DNA from 3 places in the Marinobacter excellens LAMA 842 genome. Region 1 is predicted to be linked to each of the others. Evidence: predicted binding sites of a transcription regulator. Region 1 holds the regulator's gene; each other region holds the start of a gene.
The links. The regulator LexA, encoded in region 1, represses DNA repair genes until DNA is damaged. The targets are predictions, from matches to a motif close to CTGTNTNNNNANACAG.
Positions count from the first base shown of each region.

Region 2: recA (recombinase RecA) is a predicted target of LexA. The motif match lies at 3,266-3,281, and genes of this name have one in related genera.
Region 3: recN (DNA repair protein RecN) is a predicted target of LexA. The motif match lies at 2,582-2,597, and genes of this name have one in related genera.

Region 1 is NZ_LOCO01000007.1:26,148-31,072, reverse strand. It holds gene J122_RS08190 (DUF1329 domain-containing protein) at 1-574, opposite strand, end outside; gene J122_RS08185 (DUF6586 family protein) at 797-1,279, shown strand; gene J122_RS08180 (hypothetical protein) at 1,341-1,601, shown strand; gene J122_RS08175 (cell division inhibitor SulA) at 1,608-2,099, opposite strand; gene lexA (transcriptional repressor LexA) at 2,140-2,748, opposite strand; gene J122_RS08165 (amidoligase family protein) at 2,915-3,916, shown strand; gene J122_RS08160 (gamma-glutamyl-gamma-aminobutyrate hydrolase family protein) at 3,909-4,652, shown strand; gene J122_RS08155 (SIMPL domain-containing protein) at 4,652-4,925, shown strand, end outside.
Region 2 is NZ_LOCO01000006.1:58,409-63,333, forward strand. It holds gene mutS (DNA mismatch repair protein MutS) at 1-2,610, opposite strand, end outside; gene pncC (nicotinamide-nucleotide amidase) at 2,714-3,214, shown strand; gene recA (recombinase RecA) at 3,378-4,421, shown strand; gene J122_RS07355 (flavodoxin family protein) at 4,634-4,925, shown strand, end outside.
Region 3 is NZ_LOCO01000001.1:92,227-97,151, forward strand. It holds gene dnaK (molecular chaperone DnaK) at 1-1,714, opposite strand, end outside; gene grpE (nucleotide exchange factor GrpE) at 1,807-2,403, opposite strand; gene recN (DNA repair protein RecN) at 2,667-4,346, shown strand; gene fur (ferric iron uptake transcriptional regulator) at 4,406-4,825, opposite strand.

The DNA.
Region 1 (4,925 bases):
CGTCCCGCTGCGGCGTAGCCGATGCACTGCGGAACGACAGTTCCTCACCCCGGTACCGGAGAATATGGTTCCAGATCGCTTCCAGGCCGTTCTGTGGAATGGGGAACGGACTGGTCATGATGGTGTCTCGAACACCGTTACCGTTATCCAGAAGTTCAGCTGTCAGTGCGTTCTGGTAAAACTTCTCGTAGACATGCTCGGGGAACGCTGCTGTTCGGCGGGCCTGGTACACCGGCATGAAAAATTCCGGGCCGTATTGCTCCAGCATCTGAATGTGGCCGTCCGACAGTATGTCCCGGTACTGGTCCAGATTGTCACGGGTAATAACGTACAGCGCTTCGTCTTCCGGGAACGGGTTAATCTCTACGGTGCCTTCGCGCCAATTGGCCGGGGGTGAAGCCAACCCGCCAGTCCAAGCCGGAATGGTGCCAGACTCGTTACCCGCCCGCTCTGCACCCACCGGCGTGAGATCATTCTTCAAACGCTCGGCCTCTGCCGGCGACACCTTTGCCAAGGCCGGACCTGAACACCCCAATACCGCCGCTGCAATAGCAGCAATTATCCGGTTCCGCATCCTTATTACCTCCAATAATGGACCACAAGACGATCAAAGCTTGTTCAATCTGTGCGCCTTTTTGCCAGTTTCAAACGACCGTTTCAAGTGATTGTTTGTAGTTTCTTGTGAAATGCAGCTACTACGGGGAGCCCAGGGGAGGAGAAATTTGCGCGCAAAAATGATAGACTCTGGCGGTTGTTCTGATTGGACTCTTGAACGCTCACGTAGTGCGGGTGGTAGATGGCATCACAATGGTACTCACTGGTAGCCCAAAAGCTTTTTCTGGCCAACACCTTACTCGCCAGGCTTGAGTCGGACACCAAGCGCTCCGCTGCGGAAACGGAAGCGCTGTCTCAGGGCTCCGCCGAGCTCCTGCTGCGGGCAAGGCAAACGCTGCTGGTCATGATTGCCCGATACCATCAGCACAAAGCCGAAAAACCGCAGACATTAGCAGAACTGGAAGCGCTGTTTCCTTACGAGGTACACGAGACCCGGCTTTTAAGAGAACTGGCAGAGACATCGGGAAGCTGGTGGGACCATCTTGACCAGGTTGAATCAGCTTTGAGCCAGCCTCCGACCACACGCAAGAATGTTACGGAAGAGAATATCATTGCGGTTTCCGTCGAACAGGGCCCGGACCGTTCCGCCGCCACACTTAGAAAGACTCTGGCGGCCATGACTGAACTGGCCAAACGGCTTGAGGAACAACACAGCGAGTGGTAGCCCCACCCTGTTGGCTAAATTCCCGCACCGAATCGAATACACCAAGACAAAGGTTGAACGAATGTCACCATCGTTTTTTGAAATCGTACAACTTGCCAATGGCGACTACGCCTTGCGCCGCATTGATGACGACGCAGCGCCGTTGGTGCGCATTTCCTTCTCGCAGGAGGCCAGGGAAATGATGGAAGACCGCGACATGAGCGTTGCCAAGGCGATGATTGCGGCAGGGATTGAGGCCGCTGGCAATATCGCACACGATATTGACTGGGACGATGACGACAATGATCTGGCCGAATCCCAGCCCCAATACACCCTCCACTGAACTCCTTTACCGATGACGCAGCACCACGCCGTGGCTGCTACCTTGCGCCGAAGCCTTTTGAAGGGACTCAAAGGCTGAACGCCCGAGCTTGTTAGTCCAGAGCACCACCGCATGACAGGTACCAGCACTCAAAGCCCGCTCAGCCAGCTGCTGTGCGGAGTAATCGTTGGTTGAGCGCAATACCAGCAACTCACTGGCCACAATACCGTGCATTTTCTGCCACTTGCCAACCAGGGACTGTGGCGGGTCAATCAGGGCCAGCCAGCGCTTCTCCTGATTCAGCTGGGTGAGCATAGGGAGCAGCAACTGGACATTCTCTACCTGGCCTTCAGGAAGAATAATTTCCGTCACGTTACCGACAAAATCCCTGGTTCCCCGACCGGCGTCTGACGATGAGTGAAGGGCTGTGGCCCGTGCTTTTCCTGTAGACACCGTGCGGGCGGGCATGATGGCCGCCGGCTGGAACGCCATGTTCTGAGTGAAGCTTAACTGTTCCATTGCTCACCTACCTGCGCTAATCGTTTCTTATTGCTGGTTATCAATGCAAATCTGATCGGCGGATCACGCCCACACCCAGACCTTCGATAAACAACTCCTGTTCGGCCAGATCAATTTCAATCGGGGCGAACTCTTCGTTCTCCGCAATCAACCAGACCTTCGAGCCGTCCCTGCGAAACCGTTTTACCGTCACTTCTTCACCAACCCTGGCCACAACCACCTGCCCGTTATGAACATCCTGAGTGCGATGTACTGCGAGCAAATCACCGTCGAGAATGCCAATGTCTTTCATGCTCATGCCGCGCACCCGGAGCAGGTAATCGGCGGATGGCGAGAAAAATTCCGGCTGCAAAGTGCAGTGCTCTTCAATGTGTTCCTGGGCGAGAATCGGGCTGCCCGCCGCAACCTGGCCGACAACCGGTAACCCCGGGTCCTGCTCCACTTCCGGCAGTCGAATCCCCCGGCTGGCACCAGGCACCATTTCGATGGCGCCTTTCCTGGCCAGGGCCCGCAAATGCTCCTCTGCCGCATTGGCGGAGCGAAACCCCAGTTCGGCAGCGATTTCTGCCCGCGTTGGCGGGTAACCGGTTTCGTCTACGTACCGCCGGATGATATCCAGCACCTGGGACTGTCGCGCGGTCAGCTTCATGCATGTACTCCGGGTTTTTCATCCTGGTTTTATATACAGTGATTTGACTATATACAGTGTTTTATCCAGTGTAAAGCCCGATTGAAATTTTCTGTCATGTAATCGGGCCGCTGCATATCGGTGTGTTATGGTTTAAGTCCGTGAATTATATGGATGCAAGGTGCCAATGAATTCGACAGAGCGTTGTGCGATGCCGGAGCGGCTTCGTAATCATCAAGGAGAAGAGCGTAGAGTTGGCGTGGAGATTGAGCTCTCCGGACTGGGCTACGATGAACTGGTCGAACATGTCGCCCGCCTGCTCAAGGGCAGCCCGGAGCTGGAGTCGCGTTATGTCAGCCGTCTGGAGACTGACGCCGGCACCTTCACCATTGAGCTGGACTCTGACCCTGTGAAGGATCTTGACCTGGCGGACGAACGCCTGCCCGAGTCAATCCGCGAGCTGGGCACCCACGCCATGGATGTTATCGATTTTGCCGCAGAACGCATTGTGCCTCTTGAGATTGTCGGGCCACCTCTGCCCTTTTCCAGACTGGGCCTGATCGAAGAACTGGTAGACGAGCTGCGCGAACTTGGCGCGGAAGGCAGCCGGGAAGCGATTTATTTTGCTTTCGGCCTGCAACTCAATCCCGAACTGCCGGACCTGGAACCCGCAACCATTGTCACCTACCTGCAGGCCTTCGCGGCACTTTATGACTGGCTCAAATCCCGGCATCAGATTGACATAAGCCGAAAATTTACCACTTACATCGAGCCCTGGAGCAGCCGTTACACGGACATGCTGATGGCGGAAGATTATGCTCCCGACCAGGCCTCGCTGATGAAAGACTACCTGAACTTCAACCCGACGCGGAACAAGGCCCTGGACCTTCTGCCACTGTTTGCACATCTGGATTCAGAGCTGTTGCACGACTATGTGGACGACCCGAGAATCAAGAGCCGGCCGACGCTTCACTACCGGTTACCCGATTGCGATATCGACAACCCCCGATGGCATTTTTCCACGGTCTGGAACGACTGGGTGGTACTGGAGCAGATCGCAAACCATCCAGAGCACCTGAAAGAACTCAGGGAACTGTTCCGCGAAGCCCAGACATTCAGTTTTCGCAATCTCACCCGCTCATGGCGTGACACCACGGAACAATGGCTTAAACAGCGCGGCTATGTCTGAGATCTCAGAAGCACCAGAATCGCCGGGGATCACCATTGGCATCAGCGGCCCCGCCAGGCGCAGCACCGCCCACAGACTGATCAATCTGGGCCTGCGGCTGCATGGCGCCCACACGCACTACATTCGCCCCGGATCCAGCACGGACGTCTCCCTGCTCGATGGCCTGGTCCTCTCTGGCGGCACCCACGTACACCCCAACCGCTATGGCCAACAGCCACAAGTGACCGCGAGATACGACCTGAAACGGGACGAAACCGACTTCAGGCTGCTTGAGCAAGCCGAGGAAATAGACATTCCGGTACTGGGTATATGCCGTGGGGCCCAGTTCATCAATGTCTTTCATGGCGGGTCGTTGTGCCAGAACGTGACCCCGCTGCGAATGAAAACCCGCCACCGCCCTTTGCTGCTGCCCCTTCAAACGGTCCAGCTGGTCCAGGACAGCCGGATAGGCCGGCTGATGCACAGCACCCTGATTGGCGCGAACCGTATTCACAGCCAGGCGATTAAACACCTGGGGCGGAATCTCAGGGTAACGGCACTGGACAACGACCTGTTCGTGCAGGCCATCGAAAACACCGGGCAACAATGGTTGATGGGGGTTCAGTGGCATCCGGAATACCTGCTGTATCACACCGGCCACCGGCGGATTTTCAGCCACTTTGTGCATGCCGCCCGGGCTCGGAAACTGGAGCGGCTGCAAAGCCAAGATATGGCCTTTGGCCAGCAAGGAGACTGATGATGAAAAAATACACCAAAGCACTGGCCGCAACGGTGTTCGTGGCTTCATTGGCACCACTGGCCGTTTCCGCTGGCGAAGTGAGCCTGAGTGGGGAGGGCAGCGTTCGCTACACTCCGGACAGCGCCCGTTTGCAATTTACCGCCAGTGCCGAGCACAACCTCCCAGAGCGGGCTTCTGATCGCCTTTCCGAGACCATGGAGCAATGGCGCAAGGCGATACAGGGCATGCGCGACCAACTGGTGGACTATTCAGACGCCAACGTTAACCTGT
Region 2 (4,925 bases), on a different contig from region 1:
TTCGTATAGCTGATTCAGGGCGTCCCTGGGCGTCAGCCCATCAATGTCCATGCTTTTCAACGCTTCCTCGACCACGCTGGGTTCCGCACTGGCAAACATATCGCCCTGGAACACGGCCTCCGTAACGGCTGGTTGCCTGGTGGTTTTGGCCGCTGGTGACGGCTCTGACGCAATGCTGGCAGGCGCCGGTGCGGAGGGGCCATTAAGGCCTTCCAGATGCGCCAGCTGAGCCTTGGCATTGCGAATCACATCCTGTGGCACACCCGCCAGTTTGGCCACTTGCAAGCCATAGCTCTGGCTGGCCGGGCCATCGTGCACATTGTGCAGGAAGACAATGGAGTCGTCGTGCTCGGTGGCCGTCAGATGCACATTCACCGCATGTTCCAGGTCATCCGCCAGTTGGGTCAGTTCGAAGTAGTGGGTGGCGAACAGGGTGTAGCAACGAATGTCCCTGGCCAGGTGCTCAGCTGTGGCCCAGGCCAGCGACAGGCCGTCAAAGGTACTGGTACCGCGGCCCACCTCATCCATCAGCACTAGGCTGTGCTCGGTGGCGTTGTGCAGGATGTTGGCGGTTTCGGTCATTTCCACCATAAACGTGGAGCGGCCGCCGGCAATGTCATCGGAAGAACCCATGCGGGTGAAAATCCGGTCTACCGGCCCCAGCACCGCCCGGTTGGCGGGCACAAAGCTGCCGGTGTAGGCGAGCAGGGCAATTAACGCGGCCTGGCGCATGTAGGTGGACTTACCGCCCATGTTCGGGCCGGTGATCACCAGCATCCGCCGCTTGGCGTCCATCAGCAGGTTGTTCGGCACGAAGGGCTCGTCGAGCAGTTGCTCCACCACCGGATGGCGGCCCTCTTCCACATCAAAACCCGGCTGCTCGGTGAACTCCGGGGCGGTGAAACGCAGGCTGGTGGCCCGCTCGGCAAAGTTACTGAGCACATCCAGTTCCGCCAGGGCCTGGGCGGCGTCCTGCAGCGGTGCCAACTGCTCGGCGACGGTTTCCAATACCTCGTCGTACAGTCCTTTTTCCCGGGCCAGCGCCCGGCTCTTGGCGCTCAGGGCCTTGTCTTCAAATTCTTTCAGTTCCGGCGTGATGAACCGCTCGGCGTTTTTCAGGGTCTGGCGGCGGATGTAATCCACCGGCGCCTGGTCAGATTGGGCCCGGCTAATCTCGATGTAGTAACCGTGCACCCGGTTGTAGCCCACTTTCAGCGTGGAAATGCCGGTGCGTTCGCGCTCGCGGGTTTCCACATCCAACAGGTACTGGCCAGCGTTCTCGCTGATGTTGCGCAGTTCGTCCAGTTCTTCGTCGAAGCCTTCGGCAATCACGCCGCCGTCCCGGATCACCACGGGCGGGTTCTCGATAATGGCCCGCTCCAGCAGGTCTGCCAGTTCCGGGTATTCGTCAATAACCGTGGCCAGCTTCACCAGGTGATGTGAGTTAACGGGCTTTAGAGCCTCCTGCAGCCCCGGTAAGCTCTGGAACGCATCCCGCAGGCGTGCGAGGTCCCGGGGGCGGGCTGAGCGCAGCGCGACTCGGGCCAGAATCCGCTCGATATCACCCACCTGCTTGAGCAGATCGTGGATTGGCTCGTAATGGAAGCCGTCCAGCAAAGCCGACACCGCCTGCTGGCGCTGGCGCACGACCTCCACATTCCTGAGCGGCCGGTTCAGCCAACGGCGCAACTCCCGGGCGCCCATGGCCGTGGCTGTGCGGTCCATTACCCAGGCAAGGGTGTACTGCTGGCCGCCCATCAGGTTGGTGTCTATTTCCAGGTTGCGGCGGCTGGCGGCGTCCAGGATCACCGCATCTTCCCGACGCTCGCGGGTCAGTTTGCGGATGTGGGGCAGGGCGGTACGCTGGGTTTCCCGGGCGTACTGCAGCAGGCAGCCGGCGGCGCAGATCGCCAGGTGCAGGTCTTCACAGCCAAAACCGGTCAGGTCTTTAACCTGCAGCTGTTGGGTAATCACCCGCCGGGCGGAATCCATCTCAAACAACCAGGGGCCCTGGCGACGAACCCCGGTGAAGCCCTCCAGCACATCGCTGTAAGGGAAGTCCTCGCTGATCAGAATCTCCGCCGGCCGCAGGCGCTGCAGCTCCCCCTGCAGAGCTTCCAGGCTTTCCAGCTCTGCGACCGCAAACCGGCCACTGGAGATGTCCAGCGACGCGAAGCCGAACTGCTCCTTATGACTGAAAATCGACACCAACAGGTTGTCCCGCCGGTCTTCCAGAAACGCCTCGTCGCTCAGGGTGCCCGGTGTCACCACGCGCACCACCTGACGATCAACCGGCCCTTTACTGGTGGCCGGGTCGCCAATCTGCTCAGCAATAGCGATGGATTGACCTGCGCGCACCATGCGGGCAATGTAACCTTCAGCCGCATGGAAAGGCACGCCCGCCATCGGGATGGGGTTGCCCCCGGACTGGCCCCGGGCCGTCAGGGTAATGTCCAGAAGTTCCGCTGCTTTCTTGGCGTCGTCGTAAAACAGCTCATAGAAATCACCCATGCGATAAAACACCAGCTCGTTCGGGTGTTCCCGCTTGATCTTCAGGTACTGCTGCATCATCGGGGTGTGCTTGGAAAGATCGGTCTGGGCTACTGACATGGGTTTGTCCGGTTGATCGTACTTTTGGGTGAAAGCGGGGATTGTAAGAAAATAATGCCCGTGATGAAACGAAGGGTTTGGCAACAGACACAGGGAGATTGTTATGCAGGCCTCTGACCAACAACTGGAGAGCGCTGGAAACACGCTGGGTGAATGGCTCGTCGAGCACGGTAAAACCATCGCCACCGCCGAAAGCTGTACCGGCGGCTGGGTGGCCAAAGTGCTGACTGACCGGGCGGGGTCGTCTGCGTACCTTATGGCCGGGTTGGTGACCTACAGCAACGAGGCGAAACAGGCCATTCTGGGGGTTGAAGAATCGGTGCTCGCCGAGCATGGCGCGGTGAGCGAGCCAGTGGTTCGCCAGATGGTCGCCGGTGCCATACGTGCTGCGGACGCTGACATAGCCGTGGCCATCAGCGGCATTGCCGGCCCTGGCGGCGGCAGTGATGAAAAGCCTGTAGGCACCGTATGGTTCGCCTGGGGCACCGGCCCGGACCGCATCGAAACCAGCGTGCAGTGCTTTGATGGCAACCGGGATCAGGTACGCCGCAAGTCGGTTTTGTATGTTCTGCAAGGGGTTACGGAGTTTCTGAAAACGCTGTGACGTTTTTCACCCGGGCAGGGGTTGGTCTCAGCGAAGCCTTATGTTTTAATACTGTTCAAATATACAGGAAAACACTGGATGCCTCCGGTGTCATCGCTTCGAATTTCGCTACTGTCGGCCCAGTCTCGGCCCAGTAGCTCCGGCAAATGAGGGTCAGGTACCAATGGAAGACAATCGCAAGAAAGCACTCGGCGCAGCACTCAGCCAGATTGAACGCCAGTTCGGCAAGGGTGCCGTGATGAAAATGGGCGATCAGCCCCGTGAAGCCATTCCTGCGGTATCCACCGGTTCCCTCGGGCTGGACGTGGCCCTGGGTATTGGTGGCCTGCCTTACGGCCGGATCGTTGAAATCTACGGCCCGGAAAGCTCCGGTAAAACCACACTGACCCTGCAGGTTATTGCTGAAGCCCAAAAGGCTGGCAAAACCTGCGCCTTCATCGACGCCGAGCACGCGCTCGACCCCATCTACGCAGAAAAGCTGGGCGTAAACGTAGACGACCTGCTGGTTTCCCAGCCAGACACCGGCGAACAGGCCCTGGAAATCGCCGACATGCTGGTGCGCTCCAACGCCATTGACGTGATCATCGTCGACTCCGTTGCCGCACTCACACCGAAAGCCGAAATCGAAGGCGAAATGGGTGACAGCCACGTCGGCCTCCAGGCCCGCCTGATGTCCCAGGCTCTGCGTAAACTGACCGGTAACGTCAAACACGCGAACTGCCTGATGGTCTTCATCAACCAGATCCGCATGAAGATCGGCGTCATGTTCGGCAGCCCGGAAACCACCACCGGTGGTAACGCCCTGAAATTCTACTCCTCCGTACGCCTGGACATCCGCCGCATTGGCGCTGTCAAAGAGGGCGACGAAGTGGTCGGTAACGAAACCCGCGTAAAAGTCGTCAAGAACAAGGTATCTCCGCCCTTCAAACAGGCCGAGTTCCAGATCATGTACGGCAAGGGCATCTACCACATGGCCGAAGTGCTGGACATGGGCGTTAAAGAAGGCTTCGTCGACAAATCCGGCGCCTGGTACGCCTACAACGGCGACAAAATCGGCCAGGGCAAAGCCAACGCCTGCAAGTTCCTGGAAGAGAACATGGACATCGCCAACGAAATCGAAGCCAAGGTTCGTGACAAACTGATGCCGAAGCCGGTGAAGAAGGAAGCGGCAGAAGCGCCAGCGGAAGCGAGCGGCGAGTTGCTGTAACCCGCTTCATACGGCTCTATGCGGCGTTGATACGTTGGACGGCATATTCGGAGCCTAGCGAGTTGTGGCAGGGAGCCCCTCACGGGAATCTCGTAGGCCATGGATGGCCGGAGCGAAGCGCACATGGATGTGCTCGTAGCGTTTCCCGTGAGGGGGTTCCTGCCACAACTCATGCTCCATGAGTTAACGGCAAGAAGGGAGTCGGACGGCAAATGTCTAGCAAAAAGAGACTACTCATCGTAGCCCACGCCCCATCCCCGAATACCCTGAAACTCCGGAACGCCACTGAAAAAGGCGCCCGTAACCCCGACATCGAAGCCGTAGAAGTGGTGGTAAAAGCCCCACTGGATGCCGGCCCCGAAGACATCCTCGCCTGCGATGCCATCATTCTCGGCACCACCGAAAACCTCGGCTACATGTCCGGCGCCCTCAAAGATTTCTTCGACCGAAGCTATTACCCCTGCCTCGAGAAAACCCAGGGCCTGCCCTTTGCCTACTACATCC
Region 3 (4,925 bases), on a different contig from region 1:
GATCCTTGATGGCCGCCTCGATAGACTCCTTTTCACTGTCAGAAACCTTGTCGCCGGCTTCGGTCAGGGTCTTGCGCACGGCGTGAACCATGGCATCACCCTGGTTGCGGACCTGAACCAGCTCTTCGAACTTGCGATCTTCCTCGGCGTTGGCCTCGGCATCGCGAACCATCTTCTCGATCTCGTCGTCGTTCAGACCAGACGAGGCCTTGATAACGATGGACTGTTCTTTACCGGTGGCCTTGTCTTTGGCAGACACGTTCAGGATACCGTTGGCATCGATATCGAAGGTGACTTCGATCTGCGGCACACCGCGCGGCGCCGGCGGAATATCCGCCAGGTCAAAGCGGCCCAGCGACTTGTTCTGGGAAGCCTGCTTACGCTCACCTTGAACCACGTGAATGGTTACGGCCGTCTGATTGTCATCCGCTGTTGAGAACGTCTGCGACTTTTTGGTCGGGATGGTGGTGTTCTTGTCGATCAGCGGCGTTGCCACGCCACCCATGGTTTCAATACCCAGGGTCAGCGGGGTTACGTCCAGCAGCAGCACGTCTTTTACGTCACCGGAAAGAACAGCCGCCTGGATGGCAGCACCCATGGCCACGGCTTCGTCCGGGTTCACGTCTTTACGGGCTTCTTTGCCGAAGAACTCTTTTACCTTTTCCTGCACCAGCGGCATACGGGTCTGACCACCCACCAGGATAACCTCGTCGATTTCAGACGCCTTCATGCCGGCGTCCTGCAGGGCGACTTTACAGGGCTCCAGGCTACGCTGAACCAGGTCTTCCACCAGGCTTTCCAGCTTGGCGCGAGTCAGCTTCACGTTCATGTGCTTGGGCCCAGACGCGTCTGCAGTGATGTACGGCAGGTTCACGTCTGTCTGCTGGCTGCTGGACAGCTCGATCTTCGCTTTCTCACCGGCTTCCTTCAGGCGCTGCATGGCCAGGGAATCGCCGCGCAGGTCGATGCCACTGTCTTTCTTGAACTGGTCTGCCAGGTACTCGATGACTTTCAGGTCGAAGTCTTCACCACCCAGGAAGGTGTCACCGTTGGTGGCCAGAACCTCGAACTGATGCTCGCCGTCGACATCGGCAATTTCAATAATGGAGAGGTCGAAAGTACCACCACCCAGATCGTATACAGCAACTGTGCGGTCACCGCTCTTCTTGTCCAGGCCATAGGCCAGGGCAGCCGCGGTCGGCTCGTTGATGATCCGCTTCACTTCCAGACCGGCGATCTTGCCCGCATCTTTGGTGGCCTGGCGCTGGCTGTCATTGAAATAAGCCGGCACAGTGATAACTGCTTCCGTTACCTTCTCGCCCAGGTAGTCTTCTGCAGTCTTCTTCATTTTCTTCAGAACTTCTGCAGAGATCTGGGGCGGCGCCATCTTCTGGCCCTTTACTTCAACCCAGGCATCGCCGTTGTCGGCCTTGGTGATCTTGTAGGGCACCATCTTGATGTCTTTCTGAACCACGTCGTCTTCAAAACGACGACCGATCAGACGCTTGATGGCGTACAGGGTGTTATGGGGATTGGTGACCGCCTGGCGCTTGGCGGACTGACCAACCAGGGTCTCGTTATCGTCGGTGTACGCGATAATGGAGGGAGTAGTACGATCACCCTCAGCGTTTTCAATAACCTTTACCTTGTCGCCATCCATGATGGCCACACAGGAGTTGGTGGTTCCCAGGTCGATACCAATAATCTTGCTCATCGAATCACTCCAAATCTTTCTGAATGCTGTCCCAGGGAGGTTTGCCCTGACTGTCGCTGTTTAATCGCTATATTGGCGCTTTAATCGGCTTTTCAAGCCTGCTCGTCGATTTTTGGTGCATCTTCGGCTTTAGCCACAACCACCATGGCGGGACGAACCACGCGACCGTTCAGCAGGTAGCCCTTCTGCACCACGGCAACCACGCTATTCGGCTCGGCATCTGGCGCGGGCACCATAGACATCGCCTCGTGCTGTTGCGGATCGAACGGTTCACCCACCGGGTTCACCTGTTCAACGTTGAATTTCTTGAGGCCGTTCATGAACAGGCCCAAAGTCATTTCCACGCCTTCGCGAATGGAGCCAACCAGCTCACCCGCATTTTCATGTCCTTCAGTACTTTCCACTGCCTTTTCAAGGCTGTCCGCCACCGGAAGAAGCTCTTTCACAAACTTTTCCAGAGCGAACTTGTGGGCCTTTTCCACATCAATTTCGGCTCGACGACGCACATTCTGCATCTCAGCCTGGGCCCTCAGCGCCTGGTCCTGGTATTCCTGCAACTGCGCCTTCAGCAATTCCAGTTCGGAACCTTCTTCAGCACCGGCGGTTTCTGCTTCGCCCTGCTCTTCTGTGGCGTTTACTGCCTCGTTCAGCTCGTCTACTTGTTCGTTGCGCTTATCGTCAGCACTCATGACAACTCCTGATGACTTTCCCTGGGCCCGAGGGCCTGCGGCTAAATGAGCCCCGCCTTGCACAGGCAGGAAAATACGACTTTGCGAACGGATATGGGGCCCACCCCTCAGGTTTCAACCTCAAACGATGCATTCTTTCAGATTTTCACGATTCGATTGTTTGCAAACAGGAAAAAGCCTGTATATATTCACAGCAACTGTATAGATCAACAGTATCCAGACAATTTTCAGAGAGTCTCCAATCCTGAGCGGAGGTTATCGGCATGCTCACACAACTTATGGTCTCCAACTACGCCATCGCCGAACGGGTCGACCTGCATTTCAGCAAAGGCATGACGGCCCTGACCGGTGAAACCGGCGCCGGCAAATCCATTGTTCTGGATGCCCTCAGCCTGGCCATGGGCGGCCGAGCAGATGCCGGTGCCGTGCGCCACGGCGCAAAACGAGCGGATATCACCGCCAGCTTCGACATCTCACGTATTCCGATTGCCCGGCAATGGCTGGAAGAACACGAACTGGATGACAAAGACGACTGCATCCTACGCCGGACCATCAGCAAGGATGGTCGTTCAAAAGCGTTTATTAATGGCCAGCCCTGCCCACTCTCCCAGCTCAAGGACCTTGGCGGCTTGCTGATGGACATTCACAGCCAGCACCAACATCAGTCACTGCTGCAAAAAGACACTCATCGGAAACTGCTGGACGAATTCTCCGGCGCCGAAGACCTGGCAGAGCAAACCCGGGATGCCTGGAAAGCCTGGCATAGAACCAGCCAGAAACTGGAACAGCGGCGCCAGAACGCCGACGAGGCGGAGGCAAAACTGCAACTGCTCCGGTACCAGGTGGAGGAGCTGGACCGGCTCGCCCTGGGCGATGGCGAACAGGAAGCGCTTGAACAGGAACAAGCGCAGCTGAGCCAGGCCGACGTGGTACTGCATAGCAGCCATCAGGCTGCCCTGCTGTGCACTGAGGACGAAACCAGTGCCGCCGACCTGGTGCGTCAGGCACTTCAGCAACTGGAGCAACTCCCAGTGGATGTGCCGGCACTGGCTGACACCATCCAGATGTTGACCGAAGCACAGATCCAGATTTCAGAAGCCGGGGACAACCTTCGGCATTTTGTTGAAGACTACGAAGCAGACCCCGCACGGCTGACCGAGGTCGAGGAACGCCTGAGCGCCATTTATCAGATGGCTCGAAAGCACCGCATCACACCGGAGGAATTGCCGGAACTGCACCAACGCCTGTCGAACGAACTGGCAGAACTGGATGGCGGCGAAGGCAGCCTCGAGCAGCTTGAGGCAGAGCAGCAATCCCTGCGCAAACGGTTTGATGAACTGGCCGGGCAATTAACGGCCAAGCGGGAGCAGGCAGCGGCGGAACTGGATCAGCGAATTGCTCAGGAGCTTGCACAGCTGAGCATGCCGGCCGTACAGTTTGTTACCAAGCTGGGCCGCAACAGCAATGACGAACCAGCCCCCCACGGTATGGAAGATGTCGAGTTCCTGGTCAGCGCCAACCCGGGGCAACCCGCACGCCCACTGGCCAAGGTGGCCTCCGGGGGCGAACTGTCTCGGATCAGCCTTGCCATTCAGGTAGTGGTCGCCCAGACCTCAACCACCCCCACCCTCGTGTTTGACGAAGTGGACGTGGGTATTGGTGGCGGCACAGCAGAGGTGGTCGGGCGTTTGCTCCGGTCTCTGGGCAGCAACGGCCAGGTGCTGTGTGTCACTCACTTGCCCCAGGTTGCAGCTCAGTGCCACCAGCACCTGTTCGTCAGCAAATTCACCGAACAGGACGCAACCTATTCACGCATTGAAACGCTGGATGACCAGGGAAGAATCAGCGAAGTGGCAAGAATGCTGGGCGGCGTAGACATGACAGAGCACACCATTGCCCACGCCCGGGAGATGTTCGTTAAGGGTCAGGCGACCCATCACTGAATCCCCCTCTCGATTCGGAGAGCTGTTGGGGCCGGCGCTTGCTGGCCCCTTTTTTTGACTTATTTCTTGGAAGAGCCTAAAGGCTTAACGTAGAGGATCAGGCTGTGATCAACGATCTCATAGCCGTGCTCCTTGGCGATCTTCTGCTGGCGCTCTTCGATGATATCATCCACAAACTCGATCACTTCTCCGGTTTGCGTGCATACCATGTGGTCATGGTGATCATCGCCCGCCATTTCGAAGACGGCGTGGCCACCCTCAAAGTTATGGCGCAACACCAGGCCCGCGGCCTCGAACTGAGTCAGCACCCGGTAGACGGTTGCCAGCCCCACGTCATCTCCCTGATCCAGCAGCTTCTTGTAAACATCCTCAGCACTCAGATGGTGCTCTTCGGCGTTCTCCAGAATATTGAAGATTTTGACTCTCGGGAGAGTAACCTTCAAACCGACCTTTCGTAATTCGGCGTTTTCAGATGACATGTTACTATTCACTCTTTGGTGTGCCTCACGGCTTCCGGTATGATGAAGCCGCCGTTCAACGGACTACCCGTTTCACACCTGCTTGATGCAGGCGATTTCA